DNA from 3 places in the Streptomyces sp. NPDC006733 genome. Region 1 is predicted to be linked to each of the others. Evidence: riboswitches for the same ligand, from Rfam matches in the RefSeq annotation. Region 1 holds a riboswitch; each other region holds the start of a gene.

Region 1 (7,332 bases):
CGGCATGCCCGTCGCCGTCGCGGCGCGGGCCGGGACCGCGCCCGCCCAGGCGAGCACCAGACCGTCCTCACCGCGCAGGAAGCGCTGGCAGCGCACCCCGCCGGTCGCCCGGCCCTTGCGCGGGTACTGCTCGAAGGGGGTGAGCTTGGCCGTGCCCTGGACCGAGCCGTCGAGCGTGCCGTCGGCGCGGGCCACCGTGAACACCACCGCGTCCCCGGCCGGGTCGACGGCCGTGAAGGAGATCGCCTTCGCCCCGTCGGTCAGCTTGATGCCGGTCATGCCGCCCGCCGGGCGCCCCTGGGGGCGCACCTGCGAAGCCGGGTACCGCAGCAGCTGGGCGTCGTCGGTGATGAAGACCAGGTCCTCCTCGCCGGTGCGCAGCTCCACGGCGCCCACCACCCGGTCGCCGTCCCGCAGGCCGATGACCTCCAGGTCGTCCTTGTTCGCGGGATAGTCCGGGACCACCCGCTTGACGATGCCCTGCTCGGTGCCGAGCGCGAGCCCCGGCGAGGACTCGTCGAGCGTCGTCAGGCACAGCACCCGCTCGCCGGCCTCCAGGGACAGGAACTCCGAGACGGGCGCGCCGCCCGCCAGGTTCGGCGCCCCATGGGTGTCCGGCATCATCGGCAGGTCGATCACGGTGAGCCGCAGCAGCCGGCCGGCGGAGGTGACCGCGCCGACGTCGGCGCGCGCGGTGGTCGGCACCGCGGAGACGATGACGTCGTGCTTGGCGCGCTTGCCCTCGCTGTCGTCGAACTCCTCGCCGTTGGCGGTCCGCGCGAGCAGCCCCGTCGAGGACAGCAGCACCCGGCAGGGGTCGTCGGCGACCTCCAGCGGGACGGAGGAGACCGGCGAGCCGGCCGACTCCAGCAGGACCGTGCGGCGGTCGGTGCCGTACTGCTTGGCCACCGCCGCCAGCTCGTTGGAGACCAGCTTGCGCAGCTCGGCGTCCGACTCCAGGATCACCGTCAGCGCCTCGATCTCGGCGTTGAGCCGGTCGCGCTCGGACTCCAGCTCGATGCGGTCGAACCGCGTGAGCCGGCGCAGCGGGGTGTCCAGGATGTACTGGGTCTGGATCTCCGACAGCCCGAAGTGGGCGATCAGCCGCTCCTTGGCCTGCGCCGAGTTGTCGCTCGACCGGATGAGCGCGATGACCTGGTCGATGTCGATGAGGGCCACGAGCAGGCCGTCGACCAGGTGCAGCCGGTCCCGGCGCTTGGTGCGGCGGAACTCGCTGCGGCGCCTGACCACCTCGAAGCGGTGGTCGACATAGACCTCCAGCAGCTCCTTGAGGCCCAGCGTGAGCGGCTGCCCGTCGACCAGCGCCACGTTGTTGATGCCGAAGGACTCCTCCATCGGCGTCAGCTTGTAGAGCTGCTCCAGCACGGCCTCGGGGTGGAAGCCGTTCTTGACCTCGATCACCAGCCGCAGGCCGTGCGACCGGTCGGTGAGGTCCTTCACGTCGGCGATGCCCTGGAGCTTCTTCGCGCCGACCAGGTCCTTGATCTTGGCGATGACCTTCTCCGGGCCGACCGTGAACGGCAGCTCGGTGACGACCAGGCCCTTGCGGCGCGGCGAGGTGTCCTCGACCGAGACGGTGGCACGGATCTTGAACGTGCCGCGGCCGTTCTCGTACGCGTCCCGCACGCCGGCCAGGCCGACGATGCGGCCGCCGGTGGGCAGGTCGGGGCCCGGCACGAAGCGCATCAGCGTCTCGAGGTCGGCGCCCGGGTGCTTGATCAGGTGCCGGGCCGCGGCGATGACCTCGCCGAGGTTGTGCGGCGGCATGTTCGTCGCCATGCCGACCGCGATCCCGGAAGCGCCGTTGACCAGCAGGTTCGGATAGGCGGCCGGGAGCGTGACCGGCTCCATCTCCTGGCCGTCGTAGTTGGGCGAGAAGTCGACGGTGTCCTCGTCGATGGACTCCACCATCAGCGTGGCGGCCCCGGCCATCCGCGACTCGGTGTAGCGCATCGCGGCGGGCGGGTCGTCGTTGCCCAGGGAACCGAAGTTCCCGTGCCCGTCGACGAGCGGCAGGCGCATGGAGAATCCCTGCGCCATGCGGACGAGGGCGTCGTAGATGGAGGCGTCGCCGTGCGGATGCAGCTTGCCCATCACCTCGCCGACCACGCGGGCGCACTTCACGTAGCCGCGGTCGGGGCGCAACCCCATCTCGTTCATCTGGTAGACGATGCGCCGGTGCACGGGCTTGAGCCCGTCACGGGCGTCGGGCAGGGCGCGCGAGTAGATGACCGAGTAGGCGTACTCGAGGAAGGAGCCCTGCATCTCATCGACGACGTCGATGTCGAGGATGCGCTCCTCGAAGTCGTCGGGAGGTGGGGTCTTCGTGGTGCGGCGGGCCATCGCGGCTGCTGCTCCTTTTCCTGGACCTGGACGGGGCTGACGCGGACCATTGTGGACCGGCCCGCTGACACTGGTGACCACCGCCCGGCATAAGCGTGCCGTGAGCGGGAACTTCGCGTGGTGTCGGCACGCTTGCCTAGAGTGTCAGCACTCGACCACGACACGTGCATACGACCGGAAGGACAGCTTGCCCATGGGTCTCACGGCCACGTCGGACGGCACACCGCCGCAGGACTCCGACGGCCTGACAGCAACCGAACACCGTTTGGCGAACGGCCTGCGTGTGGTGCTCTCCCAGGACCACCTCACCCCGGTCGCCTCGGTGTGCCTCTGGTACGACGTCGGTTCCCGTCATGAGGTGAAAGGCCGGACCGGACTGGCCCACCTGTTCGAGCACTTGATGTTCCAGGGCTCGGCCAGTGTGCAGGGCAACGGTCACTTCGAGCTGGTCCAGGGCGCGGGCGGTTCGCTCAACGGCACCACCAGCTTCGAACGCACCAACTACTTCGAGACGATGCCGGCCCACCAGGTGGAACTGGCGCTGTGGCTCGAGGCCGACCGGATGGGCAGCCTGCTCACCGCGCTGGACGAGGAGAGCCTGGAGAACCAGCGCGACGTCGTCAAGAACGAGCGCCGCCAGCGGTACGACAACGTGCCGTACGGCACGGCCTTCGAGCGGCTGACCGCGCTGGCCTACCCGGACGGCCACCCGTACCACCACACCCCGATCGGCTCGATGGCCGACCTGGACGCGGCCTCCCTGGAGGACGCGCGGGCCTTCTTCCGCACGTACTACGCGCCGAACAACGCGGTGCTGGCCGTGGTCGGCGACATCGACCCGGAGCAGACGCTGGCGTGGGTCGAGAAGTACTTCGGCACCATCCCCGGCCACGACGGCAAGCCCACCCCCCGCGACGGGTCGCTGCCCGACGTGATGGGCGGGCAGCTGCGCGAGGTCGTCGAGGAGGACGTGCCCTCCCGCGCCCTGATGGCCGCGTACCGGCTGCCGCACGACGGCACCCGGGAGTCCGACGCGGCCGACCTGGCGCTGACGGTGCTCGGCGGCGGCGAGTCGTCCCGGCTGCACAACCGGCTGGTGCGGCACGACCGCAGCGCCGTGGCGGCCGGCTTCGGCCTGCTGCGGCTGGCCGGCGCCCCGTCGCTGGGCTGGCTGGACGTCAAGGCGTCCAGCGGCGCCGAGCTGACCGACATCGAGGCGGCCGTCGACGAGGAGCTGGCCCGCTTCGCCGCCGAGGGCCCCACCCCGCAGGAGATGGAGCGGGCCCAGGCCCAGCTGGAGCGCGAGTGGCTGGACCGGCTCGCGACCGTGGGCGGCCGGGCCGACGAGCTGTGCCGCTTCGCGGTGCTCTACGGCGACCCGCAGCTGGCGCTCACCGCCGTCCAGCGGGTGCTGGAGATCACTCCGGAGGAAGTGCGGGCCGTCGCCGCGGCCCGGCTGCGCCCCGACAACCGAGCCGTCCTGGTCTACGAGCCCACCGGCTCGCCCGACGAGGCGGCCGAAGAGACCGAGCAGGAAGGCGCGGACCAGTGACCGACGTCGCCGCGACCATGACGTTCCACCCCCAGCCGCAGCCCGGCGCCCCCAAGCCGTGGGCCTTCCCGGCCCCCGACCGCTCCACGCTCGGCAACGGGCTGACCGTGCTCACCAGCCACCGCCCCGGCCAGAAGGTCGTCGCGGTGGAGGTGCTGCTGTCGGCGCCGCTGGACGCGGAGCCCGAGGGCCTGGACGGCGTGGCCACGATCATGGCCCGCGCCTTCTCCGAGGGCACCGACAAGCTCACCGCGGAGGAGTTCGCCGCCGAGCTGGAGCGCTGCGGCGCCACCCTGGACGCGCACGCCGACCACCCGGGCGTCCGGGTCTCCCTGGAGGTCCCGGCCTCCCGCCTCGACAAGGCCCTCGGGCTGCTGGCGGACGCCCTGCGCGCCCCGGCGTTCCCGGACAGCGACGTCGAGCGGCTGGTCAACAACCGCCTCGACGAGATCCCGCACGAGCTGGCCAACCCGGCCCGCCGCGCCTCCATGGCGCTGTCCGCCGAGCTGTTCCCCGCGCACCTGCGCTGCTCCCGCCCGCGCCAGGGCACCGAGCAGACGGTGGCGCGGATCGACGCGGCGGCCGTCCGGGCGTTCTACGAGGCGCACGTGCGCCCCGCCACCACCACGGCCGTCGTCGTCGGCGACCTGACCGGCATCGACCTGGTCGCGCTGCTGGACGAGACGCTCGGTGAATGGACCGGCTCGACCGCGCAGCCGCGCCCGCTGCCGCAGATCACCTCCGACGACACCGCGCGCGTGGTGATCGTGGACCGGCCGGGAGCGGTGCAGACGCAGCTGCTGATCGGCCGCACCGGCTCCGACCGGCACGACCCGGTCTGGCCGGCGCAGGTGCTCGGCACGTACTGCCTGGGCGGCACCCTGACCTCCCGCCTGGACCGGGTGCTGCGCGAGGAGAAGGGCTACACGTACGGCGTGCGGGCCTTCGGCCAGGTGCTGCTGTCCACCCCGGAGGGCACCGGCGCCTCGCTGCTCGCCATCAGCGGCTCGGTGGCCACCGAGGTCACCGGACCCGCGCTGGCCGACGCCTGGCAGGTCATCCGCACCCTGGCGGCCGAGGGGCTGACCGACGACGAGCGCGACGTCGCCGTGCAGAACCTCGTCGGTGTCGCCCCGCTGCGCTACGAGACGGCCGCGGCCGTCGCCGGCACGCTCGCCGACCAGGTCGAGCAGTTCCTGCCGGACGACTTCCAGGCGCAGATGTACGCGCGCCTGGCGCGGACCGGCACCGTGGAGGCGACCGCCGCGGTGGTCAGCGCCTTCCCGCCGGAGCGCATGGTCGTCGTCCTGGTGGGCGACGCCTCGGCGATCGAGGGGCCCGTCACGGAGCTGGGCCTCGGCCCGGTGAAGGTCATCGCGGCCGGCTGACCGGCTCCGGCCGCGACAGCCGGCGGAACCCCGGCGCTCCCCTTGGGACGCCGGGGTTCCGGGCGTTTTGGATCTTTATCGGCCCGCAAACCGTCCTTGTGGCGAACGCAACAAATCACCTGATCTGTTTGGCGTAACCCGGGCGGTCCGATTAGCGTCCTCCTGCTGCCCGTCACCATCCGCCGCGTCCTGCGGCAACCGGGCAGTGATCGCCGAGTCCCCGTCAGGCGCGAGCCTGGGGAGCCGGGGACCCACGTCCCTGGGGTGAATCGGGCCGACCCCGCCGTGCGGGGCAGCCCGTAGGAGACCTTCCTGCTCCGAACCCGTCAGCTAACCCGGTAGGCGAGAAGGAAGGAAAGGATCTCGCCGCACCCATGGCGTTCAACGTTCTGCCCGCGCCCAGCGGGAAGCACCGCCGTCCCCGTCGTGCCGCTCTGCGCACCGGGACCACCCTGGCCGGCGTCGCGGTCCTGACCGCGGCCGGCACCTTCGGGGCCACCGCCGCCACCGCGCTCTCCACGCCGGGCGACGTCGCTCCCCAGGCGATCGAGGACATCGCGTTCGCCCGCGCCGTCACCGCCTCGGACAGCCTCGCCGACTCCCTCGCCGCCCAGGCCGCCGCCCAGCACAAGGCGGCCGACGAGACCAAGCGCAAGGCCGCCGAGGCCAAGCGCAAGGCGGACGAGGCGAAGCGGCTGGCCGACGCCGCCGCGAAGAAGGCCGCCGCCGAGGCGAAGGCCAAGGCGGACCGCGAGGCCGAGCGCGTGGCCCAGGCCCGCGCCGCCCGTGACGAGGAGCGCAGGAAGCTCAACTCCTTCGTGCTGCCCGTCGACAGCGGCATCGGCACCGAGTACAAGGTCGCCGGCTCCATGTGGTCCTCCGGCTACCACACCGGTGTCGACTTCACCGCGTCCACCGGCACCCCGGTGCACGCCGTCGGCGCCGGCACCGTCGTCACCGCGGGCTTCGACTCGGCCTACGGCAACAACGTCGTGATCCGCCACAGCGACGGCATCTACACGCTCTGCGCCCACCTGTCCTCGCTCAGCGTGTCGGTCGGCCAGACCGTCACCACCGGCGAGCAGATCGGCCTGTCCGGCGCGACCGGCAACGTCACGGGACCGCACGTGCACTTCGAGGCCCGCACCACGGCCGAGTACGGCTCGGACATCGACCCCGAGGCGTACCTGCGCTCGCACGGCGTCGCCATCTGATCCCTCCCGGATCCCAGCACTCCCGTCCCCCCTCGAAGGCCCCGGCTCCCCGCCGGGGCCTTCGTGCTGCCGTGGCGCGGTGCCGCCGTGCTGTCCAAAAATAATCCATGAATTCTGGACTGCGGTCGGAATCGCGGATGTGCTGGAATAGAGTCGCCGAAGAATACGGGGAAATGAATGGAGACCGGCGATGCGGAATCGGGTGTGAACGGGACGGACGGCGCGGGGCGCCGTATCTCCGCACAGGTCGTGTGCACCGCGATCCGTGACGACATCGTCGGCGGTTTCTACCCGCCGGGCAGCCGGCTCACCGAGGAGCTGCTGGCGAGGCGCTACGGCGTCTCCCGGGTCCCGGTGCGCGAGGCGCTGCGCACGCTGGAGTCCGAGGGGTTCGTCAGGACCCGGCGGCACGCGGGCGCCTCCGTCGCGGAGCCGACGGAGCAGGAGGCGGCCGACCTGCTGGAGATCCGCGGGCTGCTGGAGCCGCTGGGGGCCGCGCGGGCCGCCCAGCGGCGCACGGACGCCCACCTCAAGGTGTTGCGCGGGCTGGTGCGGCTGGGCCAGGAGCGGTCCCAGCAGGGCCAGCTGTCGGACCTGCCGTCGCTGAACGGCTGGTTCCACGAGACGCTCGCCCAGGCCTCGGGCAGCGCCACCCTGGCCGCCCTGCTCACCCAGCTGCGGCACAAGATCGCCTGGGTGTACGGCGAGGGCGAGCCCGGCCGGGCCGTCGAGTCCTGGGAGGAGCACGGCGCCATCGTCGACGCGGTGGCCCGCGGCGACGCGGAGCGGGCCCGCAGGATCTCCGCCGGACATG
Region 2 (7,332 bases), on a different contig from region 1:
CGCGTACGACCCCGCGCCCGAGGCCGAGCTCGCCCCCGCCCCGGTGGTCCCGTCCGCCCCGCGCGGCGGCGGGAACGGCTGCCGCCGCAAGCGGCCCGCGAAGCGCTCCGCGCTCCTGACCATCGCGGTGCCGTCCGTCGCCGTCATGGGGGTGGCGGCCTGCGCCGCCGCGGCCATCACCGACGTACCCGGCGCCCACGCCTCGGCCTCGACCGAGGCGGCCGCCAAGACCGCCACCAACGCGCCCGTCTCGAAGCTCGACACGCAGCTCGCCGGAGTCACCTCCGACGCGGACGACTTCGCCACCCGCGCCAGCCGTACGCAGGAGCGGATCGACCTCAAGGACCGCGAGGCCGCCGCGAAGAAGGCGAAGGCCGACGCGGCGGCGCGCAAGGAGGCCCTGCGGCCGAAGTTCCTGCTGCCGGTGGCGCAGCGCGGACTGAGCGCGTACTACGGCCAGTCCGGCGTCAACTGGATGGCCCTGCACACCGGCATCGACTTCCCGGTCGACCCCGGAACGCCGGTGTCGGCCGTGACCGACGGCACGATCCGCACGCAGTGGAACAACTCCTACGGCAACATGGCCATAGTGACCGCCGCCGACGGCACCGAGACCTGGTACTGCCACCTCAGCAGCACCAAGATCCGCTCGGGCAAGGTCAAGGCCGGCCAGGTCATCGCGTACTCGGGCGACACCGGCAACACCACGGGACCGCACCTGCACTTCGAGGTCCGGCCGGGCGGCGGTACCGCGATCGACCCGCTGCCGTGGCTGCGCGCCCACGGCCTCGACCCCCGCTGACCGCTACCACCCGGAAAACACAAGGCTGGGACGGCCGCAGCCGTCCCAGCCCGATCAGCAGCCCGCCGAAAATCCCGACGAACCGCCCTCAGAGCTTCTGCACCGGCGCGTACCGCAGCAGCAGCCGCTTCGGCTTCTCCTCGCCGAAGTCGATCGTCGCCTGCGCCTCGGATCCGCTGCCGCTGACCCCGACGACCGTGCCGAGGCCGAACTGGTCGTGCGTGACCCGGTCCCCCACCGTCAGCGCGATCACCGGGCGGTCGGTCGCCCGCCGCGTCGCGAAGCCCTTGGGGCCGGCCTTCGACCGCGAGGACGACAGCGACGAGGCCGCGGCGGACATCGCCGCCCCCGGCCCGGCCGGCGGGCCGGTCCGCTTCCAGTCGATCAGCGTGGGCGGGATCTCCTCCAGGAAGCGCGAGGCCGGGTTGTACGAGGGCTGGCCCCATGCGCTGCGCATCGTCGACCGCGTCACGTACAGCCGCTCGCGCGCCCGCGTGATGCCGACGTACGCCAGCCGGCGCTCCTCCTCCAGCTCCTTGGCCTGCCCCAGGGCCCGCATGTGCGGGAAGACCCCGTCCTCCATGCCGGTCAGGAAGACCACCGGGAACTCCAGGCCCTTGGCGGTGTGCAGCGTCATCAGCGTTATGACGCCGCCCCCCTCCTCGTCGTCCGGGATCTGGTCCGAGTCGGCGACCAGCGCGACGCGCTCCAGGAACTCCGAGAGGGTGCCGGGCTCCGCGTCCTCCGCCGCCGCCCGCTCCTGCTCGAACTCCAGGGCGACGGCGGCGAGTTCCTGGAGGTTCTCGATGCGCGTCTCGTCCTGCGGGTCCGTGGACGCCTGGAGCTCCGCCAGGTAGCCCGTCCGCTCCATCACCGCTTCGAGCACGGTCGCGGGACCGGCGCCCGACTCGACGATGGTGCGCAGCTCCTCCAGCAGCACGTTGAACTTCTTGACCGCGTTGGAGGAGCGGGCGGCCATGCCGTAGGCCTCGTCGACCCGGCGCAGCGCCTGCGAGAAGGAGATCTTCTCGCGCAGCGACAGGGCGTCGATCATCGCCTCGGCCCGGTCGCCGATGCCGCGCTTGGGCACGTTCAGGATCCGGCGGAGCGGGACGGTGTCCTCGGGGTTCGACAGGACGCGCAGGTACGCGAGGATGTCGCGGACCTCCTTGCGCTCGTAGAACCGCACCCCGCCGACGACCTTGTAGGGCAGCCCGACGCGGATGAAGACCTCTTCGAAGACACGCGACTGGGCGTTGGTCCGGTAGAAGACGGCGACGTCGCCGGGGCGGGAGTCGCCCGCGTCCGTCAGCCGGTCGATCTCCTCGGCGATGTACTGCGCCTCGTCGTGCTCGTGGTCGGCCACGTAGCCGGTGATGACGGGGCCGTCGCCGGCGTCCGTCCACAGGTTCTTCGCTCGGCGGCCCGCGTTGCGCTCGATGACGGCGTTGGCGGCCGTGAGGATCGTCTGGGTGGAGCGGTAGTTCTGCTCCAGCAGGATCGTCGTCGCCTGCGGGTAGTCCTCCTCGAACTGGAGGATGTTGCGGATGGTGGCGCCGCGGAAGGCGTAGATGCTCTGGTCCGCGTCACCCACCACGCACAGCTCGGCGGTGTCGTCGCCGGTGCCGACCAGCTCGCGCACCAGGGTGTACTGAGCGTGGTTGGTGTCCTGGTACTCGTCCACGAGGACGTGGCGGAAGCGGCGCCGGTAGTGCTCGGCGACGTCCGGGAACGCCTGGAGCAGGTGCACCGTGGTCATGATGATGTCGTCGAAGTCCAGGGCGTTGGCCTCGCGCAGCCGCGCCTGGTAGAGCGCGTACGCCTCGGCGACGTGCTTCTCGAAGGGGTTCTCCGCCTGCCGGGCGTAGTCCTCCTCGTCGATCAGCTCGTTCTTGAGGTTGGAGACCTTCGCGCTGAACGACTTCGGCGGGAACTGCTTCGGGTCGAGGTCCAGGTCCCGGCAGACGAGCGCCATGAGCCGCTTGGAGTCGGCCGCGTCGTAGATCGAGAAGCTGGAGGTGAAGCCGAGCTTCTTGCTCTCGCGGCGCAGGATCCGCACGCACGCGCTGTGGAAGGTCATCACCCACATCGCGTTGGCGCGCGCGCCGACGAGGTCGCCGACGCGCTCCTTCATCTCGCCCGCGGCCTTGTTCGTGAAGGTGATCGCGAGGATCTCCCCCGGGTGCGCCCCGCGGGTGCCCAGCAGGTGGGCGATGCGGTGCGTCAGCACCCGCGTCTTGCCCGAGCCGGCGCCCGCGACGATGAGCAGCGGCCCGCCCGCGTGCACGACGGCGGCGCGCTGCTGCTCGTTCAGCCCCTCCAGGAGCTGGGCGGGGTCGACCGCCGGGCGGGCGGCCCCATCCCGGTAGTACGCGTCCCGGCCGCCTTGCGGGGGTCCGTTGAAGCGCCCCCCGAAGAGGTCGTCCGCCGCATCGTCCGGCCCGTGCGCGGAGCCGTGCTCCGGGGGCGGCGGGACGGATTCCGACGCGTGGTCGGGGGCCTGGAGGTCGGCCAGGAAGCTGTCGTCAAAGAGGCTGCTCATCGCCTCCCGAGTCTAGGCGCCCCCACTGACACCTCGTACTCAGCTTGCGGGAGTCCGCCAGGAGCGCTCCGCGAGCGCTCACTCTCCGCTGTCGTACCCGCCCACTGTGCTCACATCACGAAATGGTTTCGGGCCTATCGGACACCGGTCTTCCCACAGGACACGAGTGTTGGCTACCGTGCCGGACCAGACGGTCCGTCCTCCCCTTCGGCAACACGCCGTCACGGACCGTCTCCGCTGAGTGCGGCCGCGAGGCCGCAGCCGGGGACCCATCAGCACCACTGGGGTGAATCGGCCCGCACGGGGCCTCCCGCGAGGGAAGTCCCGCACGGACCGTAGGGCGACCTTCCGACAGCCCGAACCCGACAGCTAACCCGGTAAGCGGTTCACGGAAGGGCTTCTGCCTTGGCGTCGCACCGCAAACCCCGCCCCGGCATCCGCGCAGGGCTGCTCACCACGGCCGGCCCCCGTGCGGCCGTCGGCCTGACGGCGGCGGCCCTGGCCACCGTCACCCTGCTCGGCGAGACGGCGAGCGCGGCACCCGCGCAGCCGCAGCCGCCCTCCATCGAGGAGGTGCAGGCGAAGGTCGACGCGCTCAACCATGACGCGGAGGTCGCCACCGAGCGCTACAACGGCGCGAAGGAGCAGGCCGACCTGCAGAGCTCCAAGGTCGAGACGCTGCTGAACCAGGTCGCGCAGCGGACGGCGGCGCTGAACGACGCGCGGCGGGTGCTGGGCCAGTACGCGGCCGCCCAGTACCGCAGCGGCGGCGTCGACTCGACGAGCACCTTCCTGCTCTCCGACACTCCGCAGGAGTTCTTCGACCAGACGCATCAGATGAAGCGGATGACGGGCAACCAGAAGGACGCCGTCGAGACGTTCCGCGTCGAGCAGGCCACCACGACGCAGAAGCGCGGTGAGGCGGTGAAGGGCCTCGAAGCGCTGAACACGTCACGGACGAAGCTGGAGACGGAGAAGCAGACCGTCAAGGCGAAGCTGGCGGAGGCCCAGCGGCTCCTCAACACCCTGACCGCCCAGGAGAAGGCCCGGCTGGCCGCGGCGGCGGCCAAGAAGGCGGAGGACGACCGCAGGCGCGCCGCCGAGATCGCCGCCAAGGAGAAGGCCGCGCGGGAGGCCGCCTCCAAGGAGGCGGCGAAGGACCCCGGGGGCGACACGGGGACCGGCACCGGCGGATCGTCCGGCACGGGCACCAGCTCGTCCCAGGCGGAGAAGGCCATCGCCTTCGCCCAGCAGCAGATCGGCAAGCCGTACGTGTGGGGCGCCACGGGCCCGAACTCGTTCGACTGCTCGGGGCTCACCCAGGCGGCCTGGAAGGCGGCCGGCATCGACCTGCCGCGCACCACCTGGGACCAGGTGAAGTCGGGCGACCGCGTCTCCACGTCGGAGCTGCGCCCCGGGGACCTGATCTTCTTCTACGACGACATCAGCCACGTCGGCCTCTACATAGGCGACGGCAACATGATTCACGCGCCGCACACCGGCACGGTTGTCAAGATCGCACCCATTACCCAGATGCCCATCTATGGGGCCTCGCGTCCGTCTTGATCCGGACAAGACGGTCACAATAGGTAAGGTAACGATGCGATTTCGCTCACCTTCCGAAGGAAACTTCCCAACAACGGCCCCAGTTGGCTACGGTGACCCGCTAGGCAGATCGTTCCCAAGCCGGCGCAGTGCCGACGGCGAACTGCCTCCGCTGAATGCGGCCGCGAGGCCGGAACCGGGGACCCACACGCAAGACTTGGGGTGAATCGGGGCGAACGTCCGCACAACGGACGCCAGCACCGTAGGGCAGCCTTCCACAGCCCGAACCCGTCAGCTAACCCGGTAAGCGGACCACGGAAGGAATGTCTGCCTTGGCGTCGCACCGCAAACCGCGCCCGCGAATACTCGCCTCCACCGGCCCCCGCGCCATGGTGGGCCTGACCACGGTGGCGCTGGCCACCGTGACCCTGCTGAGCGAGTCCGCGAGCGCCGCGCCCGCGAAGCCCTCCATCACGGAGGTCAAAGCGCAGATCGACGACCTTCGCGAGAAGGCCGAAGTCGCCACGGAGCACGCGAACGCGGCGAAGGAGAAGACCGACCAGCAGCGCGCGAAGGCCGACCTGCTGCTGGCCGAGGTCGCGAAGAAGACGCAGAAGCTGAACGAGGCCCGCGAGACCCTGGGCCAGTTCGCCGCCGCCCAGTACCGCGAAGGCGGCGTCGACCAGACCACCGCCCTGCTGCTCTCCGACAACCCGGAGAAGTTCCTCGAGCAGTCCCACCTCGTGGACCGTGTGTCGGCCACGCAGGAAGAGGCCATCAAGGAGTTCCGCACCCAGCAGACCGCCGCGACGACCGAGCGCACCAAGGCCGCCGCCAGCGTCGCCGACCTCGCCGCCGCGCAGACCAAGCTGGCGGCCGAGAAGAAGAACGCCGCCGCCAAGCTCGCCGACGCGCAGAAGCTGCTCAGCAGCCTCACCGCCGAGGAGCAGAAGAAGGTCAAGCAGCTCGACACCCAGCAGTCCGGCAGCGGCAACAGCGCGTCCTACACGTACAACGGCCCCGCCAGCGGCCGCGCCGCCCAGGCGATCAGCTTCGCCCTCGCCCAGCGCGGCAAGCCGTACGTCTCCGGCGCCACCGGCCCGAACTCGTACGACTGCTCGGGCCTCACGCAGGCCGCGTACCGCTCGGCCGGCATCAGCATCAGCCGCACCACGTACACCCAGATCAACGACGGCCAGCGCGTCTCGCAGTCCGCGCTGCGCCCCGGCGACCTGGTGTTCTTCTACTCCGGCATCAGCCACGTGGCCATCTACCTGGGCAACGGCGAGATCGTGCACGCCCCGCACCCGGGCGGCGTCGTCGAGGTCGGCAAGATGAGCTGGATGCCGTTCGCCGGCGCAGTGCGCCTCGCCTGACCCCTTGGCCCGGATCACCGGTCGGCCGGTCCTCCTGCTCGCCACCGCCGCTGTGGGCGGTCTGGTCCTCGCGGCCGGTGCGCTGCGGGCAGGGGGCGGCCGATCGGTGTTCGACGGCTCGGACGGCTCGGGCCCGCTCTCGTACCACGGCGGCTACCTCGCGCTGCTGGCCCTCGCGTGCGTGGTGGGCGGCGCGCTGCTCGCCGCGCGCTACCGCCGGGCCGTCCAGCACATCGACAGCCCCGACCCGGCCGCCGAACGCCTCAAGGACGCGGCGCTGCCGCTGCTGACCGCCGCCCTCGTCCTGGTGCCCGTCGCCGTGCTCCTCAGCCACCGCAGCGAACCGGCGGGTGCCGAGCCGCGGAACGAGCCGATCCCCACCGCGACGCCGAGCGGGCCGCCCGTCAGCGAGCAGCCGGCACCGCCGTCGGACGCCACCGGACAGCCCTCGGACGGATCGTCCTTCGACCTGTTCCACCTGCTGCTCCTCGTCGGAGCGGCGCTGGCCGCAGCCGTGATCGTCGTCGCGCTCGTCCGCTGGCTGCGCTGGTACCTGGCCGGCCGGTCCGGAGCCGGCCTCCAGCTGATCCCCGGCAGCCCCGACGCCGCCGGGAACGCGCTCGCCGGCGCCGTCGACTCCGGCCGCCGGGCCCTGCACGGCGAGGACGCGCGCGCCGCCGTGATCGCCTGCTACGCGGCGATGGAGACCACCCTCGGCCGGTCCGGGATCGCCCGGCTCGACTCGGACAGCCCCACGGACCTGCTGCACCGCGCGGTCGCCGGCGGCACCCTGACCGGGACCGCTGCCGGGGAGCTGACGCAGCTCTTCCGCGAGGCGCGGTACTCCAGCCACCCGATGGACGACGGCCACCTGCGACGGGCCGGCGCCGCCCTCGACACGATCGCGGCCCAACTGGCCGCCGCGGCACGGGACGCGGAGAGCCCGCAGGACGCCACCGTCGCCACGGCCCCGGCAGGTGACCGGTGACCCCGGGCTCCACGCGCCACACCCTGCTCGTGCTCGGCACGTTCGCGGCCGGCACCGAGGCCGCCCTCGCGCTGGCCGG
Region 3 (7,332 bases), on a different contig from region 1:
GCATCAGCGTGACGACGACGACCCCGGCGCCGCAGAGCAGCAGCGCGGGACCGCGCCGGTCCTTGGGGGTGCGGGCCCACCAGCTCCGGGCCCAGCCGGCCTGCAGGCGCATGCCCCGGGTGATGGTGATCAGCGGATGGAGCACGTCGGTGGCGCTGTCGGCGGCGGTCCGCGCCAGTTCGCGGCCGCGCGTGAGCGACGGCCTGACGCTCGCGATGGCCGCGAAGGACGGCCTGCTGCTCAGGATGCTGGGGAGGGGGCGCCTGGCCACGGACGGCTCCTGTGGGTGGGTTCGCGGGAGGGTGGCGGGTCGGGGGGACGAGGGTGGGGCCCGGAAGCGCCGGCATGCGCCCCGGGCCCCGTGGGGCTGCCGTCGCGGACGGCCTAGATCTTGATTCCGCCCAGCAGGCTCGCGAGGCTGGCTCCGCCGGCCTTGATGCTCGGGGCGATGCCGGTACCCGCGAGGTAGAAGCCGAACAGGGAGCAGACGAGAAGGTGGGAGACCTTCAGGCCGTCCTTGCGGAAGAACAGGAAGGCGATGATGCCGAGAAGGACGACACCGGAGATGGACAGGATCATTGGACTTTCTCCTGGGTGATGGGGACGGTCACCATGAGTTCTTCCAGGCTCACAAAAAGTAATAGGTAGTGGTAAGTGGTAAACGGGTGATTTGTAGGAAATTCCCCCCGAATGGTCGCTTCGGAAGCCCGCCGGAGCGACTTCGGCGCGAGCCTTGCCGCATCCGTCGCGCGTCATGTCGGCCGCCACACCGATGGCGCAGCCACGTCGCCCGGACGGCCGAGTGACCTCGGCGAACCCTGGCCAGGACGTGGCGCGCCGTGTGCGACGATGCCGCTCATGCGGCTGACTCCGATCACCTGGACCCGGCTGGCCGAGACCCTCGCCGACCGGGCGGCCGGCCTCACCCCCACCGCCGGCGCCCCGTGGCTGCGGGTGGCCGTCGACGGTGCTCCGGCCGCGGAGCCGGCCGCCCTGGCGGACGCGCTCGCCGCCGAACTGCCCGCCCGCGGCCACCGCGTGCTGCGGGTGCGCGCCGCGGACTTCTGGCGCCCGGCCTCGCTGCGCTTCGAGTACGGCCGCGAGGACGCCGACGCGTACTACGACCTGTGGCTGGACACCGGCGCGCTGCGCCGCGAGGTCCTCGACCCGCTGGCGCCCGGCGGCAGCGGCCGGGTACTGCCCTCGCTGTGGGACGCGGCCACCGACCGCTCCACCCGGGCCGGATACGTCGAACTGCCGCCCGGCGGCGTCCTGCTGCTGGACGGTCAACTGCTGCTCGGCCAGGGGCTCGACCTGGACCTGACGGTCCATCTGCGGCTCTCCGCCGCGGCCCTGGCCCGCCGCACCCCGGACGAGGAGCGCTGGATGCTCCCCGCCTTCGACCGGTACGCCGACGAGGTCCGTCCGGCGGAGGCCGCGGACGTCCTCGTGCACGCCGACGACCCCCGGCACCCGGCGTGGAGCGGACATCCCTTGCCGCCGGACCGCGCGGACGGCTAGCGTCGCCACCCACCATGACGTTCGCGATCGCGCCGATGAGCGCCGAGCACATACCCGAGGCCGCCGCCCTGTACGACCGCTGGTCCGGACACGCCCGCAAGGGCCGGCCGGCGGGCGCCCCCACCGGCGAGGAGCTGCTCGGCAAACTGCTCGCGGAGCAGGACACCGAGGCGTACTTCGCCCGCGACAGCGGCGGCAGACCCGTCGGCTACCTCGCGGCCTCGCCGCTCGACCTCGACGAGGGCACCCCCGCCGCGCTCCGCAGCCACCCGCGCTCCGCGGTGGTCCGGCACGGCGGGTACGCCCTGGCGCCGGGGCAGCGCGACAACGCGGCCCTGCTCGCCCTCTACGCCGAGGCCGCCGCCCGGCTCGTCGCCCAGCGGCGGCCGGTGCACTACGTGGAGCTGCCGGCGTCCGAGACCGCCGCGCTGGACTGGTGCCGGCTGGGCTTCGGGTTCGAGGAGATGTACGGGCTGATGGCCGTCAAGCCCCGCGGCCGCCAGCCGCGCGGTGTGGACGGGCTGAGCATCCGCCGGGCCGGCCCCGGCGACCTGCCGCAGATCGGCCGGATGGCCGCGGAGTCCGCGCGCCACCAGCGGCAGTCGGCGATGTTCCTGCCGCAGTCAGACGCCGCCCTGGCCGCGCTGCGCACCCGCTACACCGGCACCCTCTCCGACCCCCGCAGCGCGGCCTGGATCGCCGGCCGCGGCGGCGAGGAGATCGGCATGGTCCTGCTCGCCCCGGCCGCGGCGGGCCCGGTCACCCCCGACGCCTGCGTGGAGCTGGCCGAGGCGTACGTCGAGCCGTCCGCGCGGGGCGAGGGCGTCAGCCGGATCCTGCTGGCCACCGCGGTGGCCTGGGCGTACGACCACGACTACCGGCACATCGGCGCGCGCTGGCACTCCGCCTCGCCGCTGGCGTCGGGGCACTGGCCCGCGGTGGGCTTCCGGGTCGCGGCCCACCGCCTCAGCCGCGTCCTGGACCCCCGCAACGCCCCCGCGCAGGCGCCGCTCGGCACGTGACGGCGCTCACGGCGGGACCGCCGGGTGACCGGGCTCACACAAGGGCCACGCACAGCTGCGGACTTCTCCACGGTGCGTTTCCGATACGGGCGCCTGATAACGCCTCCGGCCTTTCCGTTCACGGATAGTCAAGAAATCGCACACGCTCGGATCGGGTCGGCCGACTCACGGTCACAAAGACGAGCGGGCGCTTATGCACGTGATATGCGGCTCACCCGGCGAATGTTGCCGGAAGCTCGGTCGCTCGTTTAGCTTCGGCTCTCCCACGGGTCGAATGCCCGCGGGGTCCCACCGGGTGGAACGCCTAGTCCTGCCGCTGCCCGGTGATCCACACACCAAACTTCTACGGCAGGAGCGGGGGACCCAGGTAAGTGCCGTTCCCGGAAATCGCGGAACGGCTTGGGGTGAAGTCGCAGTACGCCGCGCCTTTGGCGGTGCGTGCCGCGGCCGGGCATCTCCAGCCCGAACCCGACAGCTCACCTCGCCGGCGTAGGAGAGGAACTCCCCCATGCCCGCAAAGGGAAAGCACCGCAGCTCCCGCATGACCCGGCTCACCCGCATCTGCGTCGCGGCCGGCACCGGCGGCGCCGCTCTCGCGCTGCCGCTGGCCATGTCCTCGAACGCCTTCGCCGCCGACACCAGCGCGGGCACCCACGCCGCCGCGCACGTCGCCGCCGCTGCCGCGCAGCCGGTGGCCAAGGCCGCTCCGGTGGCCAAGACCGCCCCCGCGAAGAGCACCGGCACGTCCTACCAGGTGGTCGGCGGCGACAGCCTGTCGAAGATCGCCGACGTGCACCACGTCGACGGCGGCTGGCAGAAGCTGTACTCCGACAACAAGGAGACGGTCGGCGGCAACCCGGACCTGATTCACCCCGGCCAGACGCTGGCCCTGGGCGCCAAGGCCGCCGCGCCGAAGCACTCCGCCCCGTCCGCGGACGCGGCGCCGAAGTCCTCCTCGAAGTCCTCCTCCTCGTCCTCCACGGAGACGAAGAAGGCGGCTCCGGTCCAGAAGGCCGAGAAGGCCGAGAAGACCGAGACCAAGAGCGACGCGTCCACGAAGTCCTCTTCGCAGTCGTCGGAGCAGTCGTCCTCCTCCTCGTCCGGCTACACCGCGCCGGTCTCGGGCGCCGGCATCGGCACCCCGTACCACCAGTCGGGTTCCAGCTGGTCCAGCGGCTACCACACCGGTGTGGACTTCGTCGTGTCGACCGGCACCACCGTGAAGGCCATCGCGGCCGGCACCGTGGTCTCCGCCGGCGACGGCGGCGCCTACGGCAACCAGGTCGTCATCCAGCACAGCGACGGCAAGTACTCGCAGTACGCGCACCTGTCCTCGCTGTCCGTCTCGGCCGGCGAGACCGTCAGCGCGGGCCAGCAGATCGGCCTGTCCGGCGCGACCGGCAACGTGACCGGGCCGCACCTGCACTTCGAGATCCGCACCGGCCCCGAGTACGGCTCGGACATCGACCCGGTCGCGTACCTCAGCGAGCACGGCGTGAGCGTCTGACCCGTACGCCCGACCCGTACGACCTGTCCCGCGACGCCTCGCGCGACGCCGCAGTGCCCGCCCGGACCTGATCCCGGGCGGGCACTGCGGCGTTCCCGGGGTGCGGGGCTGCTGCCGCACGAACGCCCGGACGGCACGAGCGGCCCGCGCGGTCAGCCGGCGGCCGGGTGGTTGTAGCCGAACACCCGCGCCCCGGTCTCGGAGCGCGGCTGGTGGCTGGAGCCCTGTCCGAGCAGGACGTACGTGCCGGGGCCGTGCCGCCGGTCGCCCTCGATGACCTCGCCCTCGGCCACGTAGTAGCCCTCGCCGACGGTCTCGTGCACGTCGACGCCGGGCCACCGCGAGCCCGGTGCGAAGTCCACCACCCAGAAGCTGAACGGGGCGGGACCCGGCAGTTCGCGCAGCAGGATGCCGGGCCCGATCTCGGTGGCGGGGACGCCGTCGACGTGGAGGGCGAGCACCCTGCCCGGTGCCCGGAGAGCCTGATCAGGTGCGTTCATCCGACCAGCATCTCCCGGCGGCCCCCCGGGTCGTGGGCGATCACTCGAACAGGGCGGCGAGTTCGCCGCGCGAGGCGATGCCGAGCTTCGGGTACGCCTTGTACAGGTGGTAGCCGACGGTGCGCGGGCTGAGGAACAGCCCGGCCGCGATGTCCTTGTTCGACAGGCCCTGCCCGGCGAGCCGGGCGATCTGCAGCTCCTGCGGCGTGAGCCCGGCGAGCACCCCGGGCTCGCGGCTCTGCGGGGCCACCGTGCCGGTCGCCCCGAGTTCGCCGCCCGCCCGTTCCGCCCAGGGACGGCTGCCCAGCCGCTCGAACACGTCCAGCGCCGCCCGCAGGTGGCCGCTCGCCTCGCTCTTGCGGCGGGCGCGGCGCAGCCACTCGCCGTACAGCAGCGCGGTACGGGCGTGCTCCAGCGGGCGGCGGTGCTCGTCGTGGAGCCGCAGCGCGGCCGTGTAGTGCGCCTCGGCCTCGGCGTCCGAGCCGGCGTCGGCGGCGAGCAGCGCCCGGCAGCGCAGCACCAGCGCGTCGCACCAGGGCTGCCGCGTACGGGCCGCCCACCGCTCGAAGCGGGCGAACGGCTCGGCGGCGCGCGGGCCGAGCCCCAGCCGGACGGCCGCCTCGACGAGGTCGGGGATGCTGCGGGTGGCGCAGAAGTGGTGCCGCAGCGGTTCGCGCGTGAGCCGCTCCAGCCCGTCGAGGGCCGCCTGCGCCCGGCCCAGGCCCAGATCGAGCGTGCCCTGCGCCCAGTACGACCAGGGCGCGCCGGGCGGCATCGCGGTACCGGCGACGACGGCGAGCGCGTCGTCGCAGTACCGCCGGCAGCGCTCCTCGTCGCCCTCGACGGCCGCCAGGTAGGCCAGCACGCTGCTGAACTGGCTGGTCCACTGCTGCTGCCCGGTGTCCCCGGCGATCCGCAGCGCCTCCTGCGCGGTGGCCAGCGCGTCCCGGTGCCGGCCCGCGAACACCTCGGCCTCGGCCTGGAAGAACAGCACGGTCGGCAGCCGGCCGATGCCGCCCAGTGCGCGGCTCTCGGCGGCGAGCGCCGCCGCCAGTTCGTGTGCCTCGTCGTCCTGCCCGACGGCCAGCCCGGCGCCGCACAGCAGCATCAGGTCGCGCGGGTCGCGGGATCCGGCGGCGCGGGCGGCGGTCACGGCGGCGGTCAGGTCCGGCGGTCCGCCGCCGGTGGGCGGGCCGAGGGCGGCGCTGATGAAGCGGGCCACCGGCGCCACCGGACTCGCCGCGGGCAGCTCCAGGGCGTCCAGCCGGGCCACCGTGTCCGCGACCTCCTGCTCGCCGAGGTACCAGGCCGTGTGGGCGGCCTGCATGAGCATCCGGGCGGCCCGCTCGGGGTCGGCCGCGGCCGCGTGGCCGGCGCCCTCGGTCAGCAGTCGGTGCGCGGTGGGGAAGGAGCCGCCGAGGAAGTCGGCCAGTGCCCGGACGTGGTGGAGCCGGGCGGTCAGCGCGGGATCGCCGGTCCGGCGGGCGGCCTGCTCCGCGCAGTCGCGGGCCCGGTCGAGCTCCCCGGCCTCGGAGGCCGCCTCGGCCGCCAGCACCAGGCGCCGGGTGCCGGCCGCCGGGTCGGTGCTCAGGCGGGCCGCCCGCTCGAAGGCGGCGGCGGCCGCCGCGTACCCGCTGCGGTCCCTGGCCCGCCCGGCGGTGTCCTCCAGCGCGGTGGCCGTCGCCTCGTCGGGTCCCGGCGCGGCCGCCGCCAGGTGCCAGGCCCTGCGGTCCGCGTCCTGCGGCGCGTCCAGGATCCCGGCCAGCGCCTGATGGGCGGTGAGCCGGTCGGCCAGCGGCGCGCGCTGGTAGACCGCCGCACGGACCAGGGGGTGCCGGAACCGCAGCCGGTCCTCGTCCAGTCGGATCAGGCCGCCCTCCTGGGCGGGCGGCAGGTCCGCGGCGCCGGCGCCCAGCGCCCGCGCCGCCCGCAGCACGGCCCGCAGATCGCCGGTGTGGTCGGCGGCGGCGACGAGCAGCAGCCGCTGGGTGGCGGCCGGCAGGTGGCTGACCCGGCCGTGGAACGCCATCCGCAGCCGGCTGGTGAGCGGCAGCGCGCCCGGCCGGAAGCGGCCGTCGGGGCGCTCCGCCTGGAACGCGACCGGCAGTTCCAGCAGCGCCAGCGGGTTGCCCTGGGCCTCGGACAGGACGCGGTGGCGGACGGTGGGGGAGAGTTCGGCGCCGTGCAGCGCCAGCAGGGCGGCGGCCGACACCTGGGTCAGTCCGCGCAGCCGCAGTTCGGGAAGGCCGGGCGCGGGGAACGCGCCCTCGCCGTCGCGCGCGGCGAGCAGCAGGGCGATGCCCTCGGCGTCGAGCCGCCGGGCGGCGAACATCAGCGCGTCGGTCGACACCCGGTCCAGCCACTGCGCGTCGTCCACGACGCACAGCAGCGGCCCGTCGCCGGAGTGGGCGGAGAGCAGCGACAGCACCGCGAGCCCGACGAACATCGGGTCGGGGGCCGCCCCGACGGCCATCCCGAACGCGGCCTCCAGCGCCAGCCGTTGGGGCTCGGGCAGCTCGCCCAGCGACCCCATCGCGGGGCGCAGCAGCAACTGCAGTCCCGCGAAAGGAAGTTCGGCCTCGAACTCGGTGCCCGAGCCGCGCACGACGGCCATCGCGCCGGCCGACTCGACCGCGTCGTCGAGCAGTGCCGTCTTCCCGATGCCCGCCTCGCCGCGCAGCACCAGCACTCCGCTGCGGCCCGCCCTGGCGCCGGACAGCAGCTCCGCGATCGCCGCCTGTTCCTCGGTGCGTCCCTGCAACATGGGCCGCACGCTACCCAA

What was found. A riboswitch is a leader RNA that binds a small molecule or an ion and turns the genes downstream of it on or off. The one in region 1 is predicted to bind cyclic di-AMP.
Region 2: it holds a riboswitch for cyclic di-AMP, as region 1 does, so the genes downstream of both, ABZ721_RS16470 (NlpC/P60 family protein) here and ABZ721_RS24190 (M23 family metallopeptidase) in region 1, are expected to answer to the same signal.
Region 3: it holds a riboswitch for cyclic di-AMP, as region 1 does, so the genes downstream of both, ABZ721_RS03490 (LysM peptidoglycan-binding domain-containing M23 family metallopeptidase) here and ABZ721_RS24190 (M23 family metallopeptidase) in region 1, are expected to answer to the same signal.

The regions. Positions count from the first base shown of each region.
Region 1 is NZ_JBEYJD010000028.1:22,355-29,686, reverse strand. It holds gene ABZ721_RS24205 (DNA topoisomerase IV subunit A) at 1-2,364, opposite strand, end outside; gene ABZ721_RS24200 (pitrilysin family protein) at 2,558-3,916, shown strand; gene ABZ721_RS24195 (pitrilysin family protein) at 3,913-5,304, shown strand; cyclic di-AMP (ydaO/yuaA leader) riboswitch at 5,505-5,663, shown strand; gene ABZ721_RS24190 (M23 family metallopeptidase) at 5,679-6,518, shown strand; gene ABZ721_RS24185 (GntR family transcriptional regulator) at 6,696-7,332, shown strand, end outside.
Region 2 is NZ_JBEYJD010000016.1:93,967-101,298, forward strand. It holds gene ABZ721_RS16455 (peptidoglycan DD-metalloendopeptidase family protein) at 1-802, shown strand, start outside; gene pcrA (DNA helicase PcrA) at 891-3,344, opposite strand; cyclic di-AMP (ydaO/yuaA leader) riboswitch at 3,570-3,744, shown strand; gene ABZ721_RS16465 (C40 family peptidase) at 3,750-4,910, shown strand; cyclic di-AMP (ydaO/yuaA leader) riboswitch at 5,050-5,215, shown strand; gene ABZ721_RS16470 (NlpC/P60 family protein) at 5,213-6,265, shown strand; gene ABZ721_RS16475 (DUF4129 domain-containing protein) at 6,270-7,253, shown strand; gene ABZ721_RS16480 (hypothetical protein) at 7,250-7,332, shown strand, end outside.
Region 3 is NZ_JBEYJD010000002.1:272,441-279,772, reverse strand. It holds gene ABZ721_RS03510 (hypothetical protein) at 1-244, opposite strand, end outside; gene ABZ721_RS03505 (hypothetical protein) at 385-579, opposite strand; gene ABZ721_RS03500 (uridine kinase) at 859-1,521, shown strand; gene ABZ721_RS03495 (GNAT family N-acetyltransferase) at 1,536-2,543, shown strand; cyclic di-AMP (ydaO/yuaA leader) riboswitch at 2,867-3,046, shown strand; gene ABZ721_RS03490 (LysM peptidoglycan-binding domain-containing M23 family metallopeptidase) at 3,052-4,050, shown strand; gene ABZ721_RS03485 (cupin domain-containing protein) at 4,203-4,550, opposite strand; gene ABZ721_RS03480 (AAA family ATPase) at 4,591-7,314, opposite strand.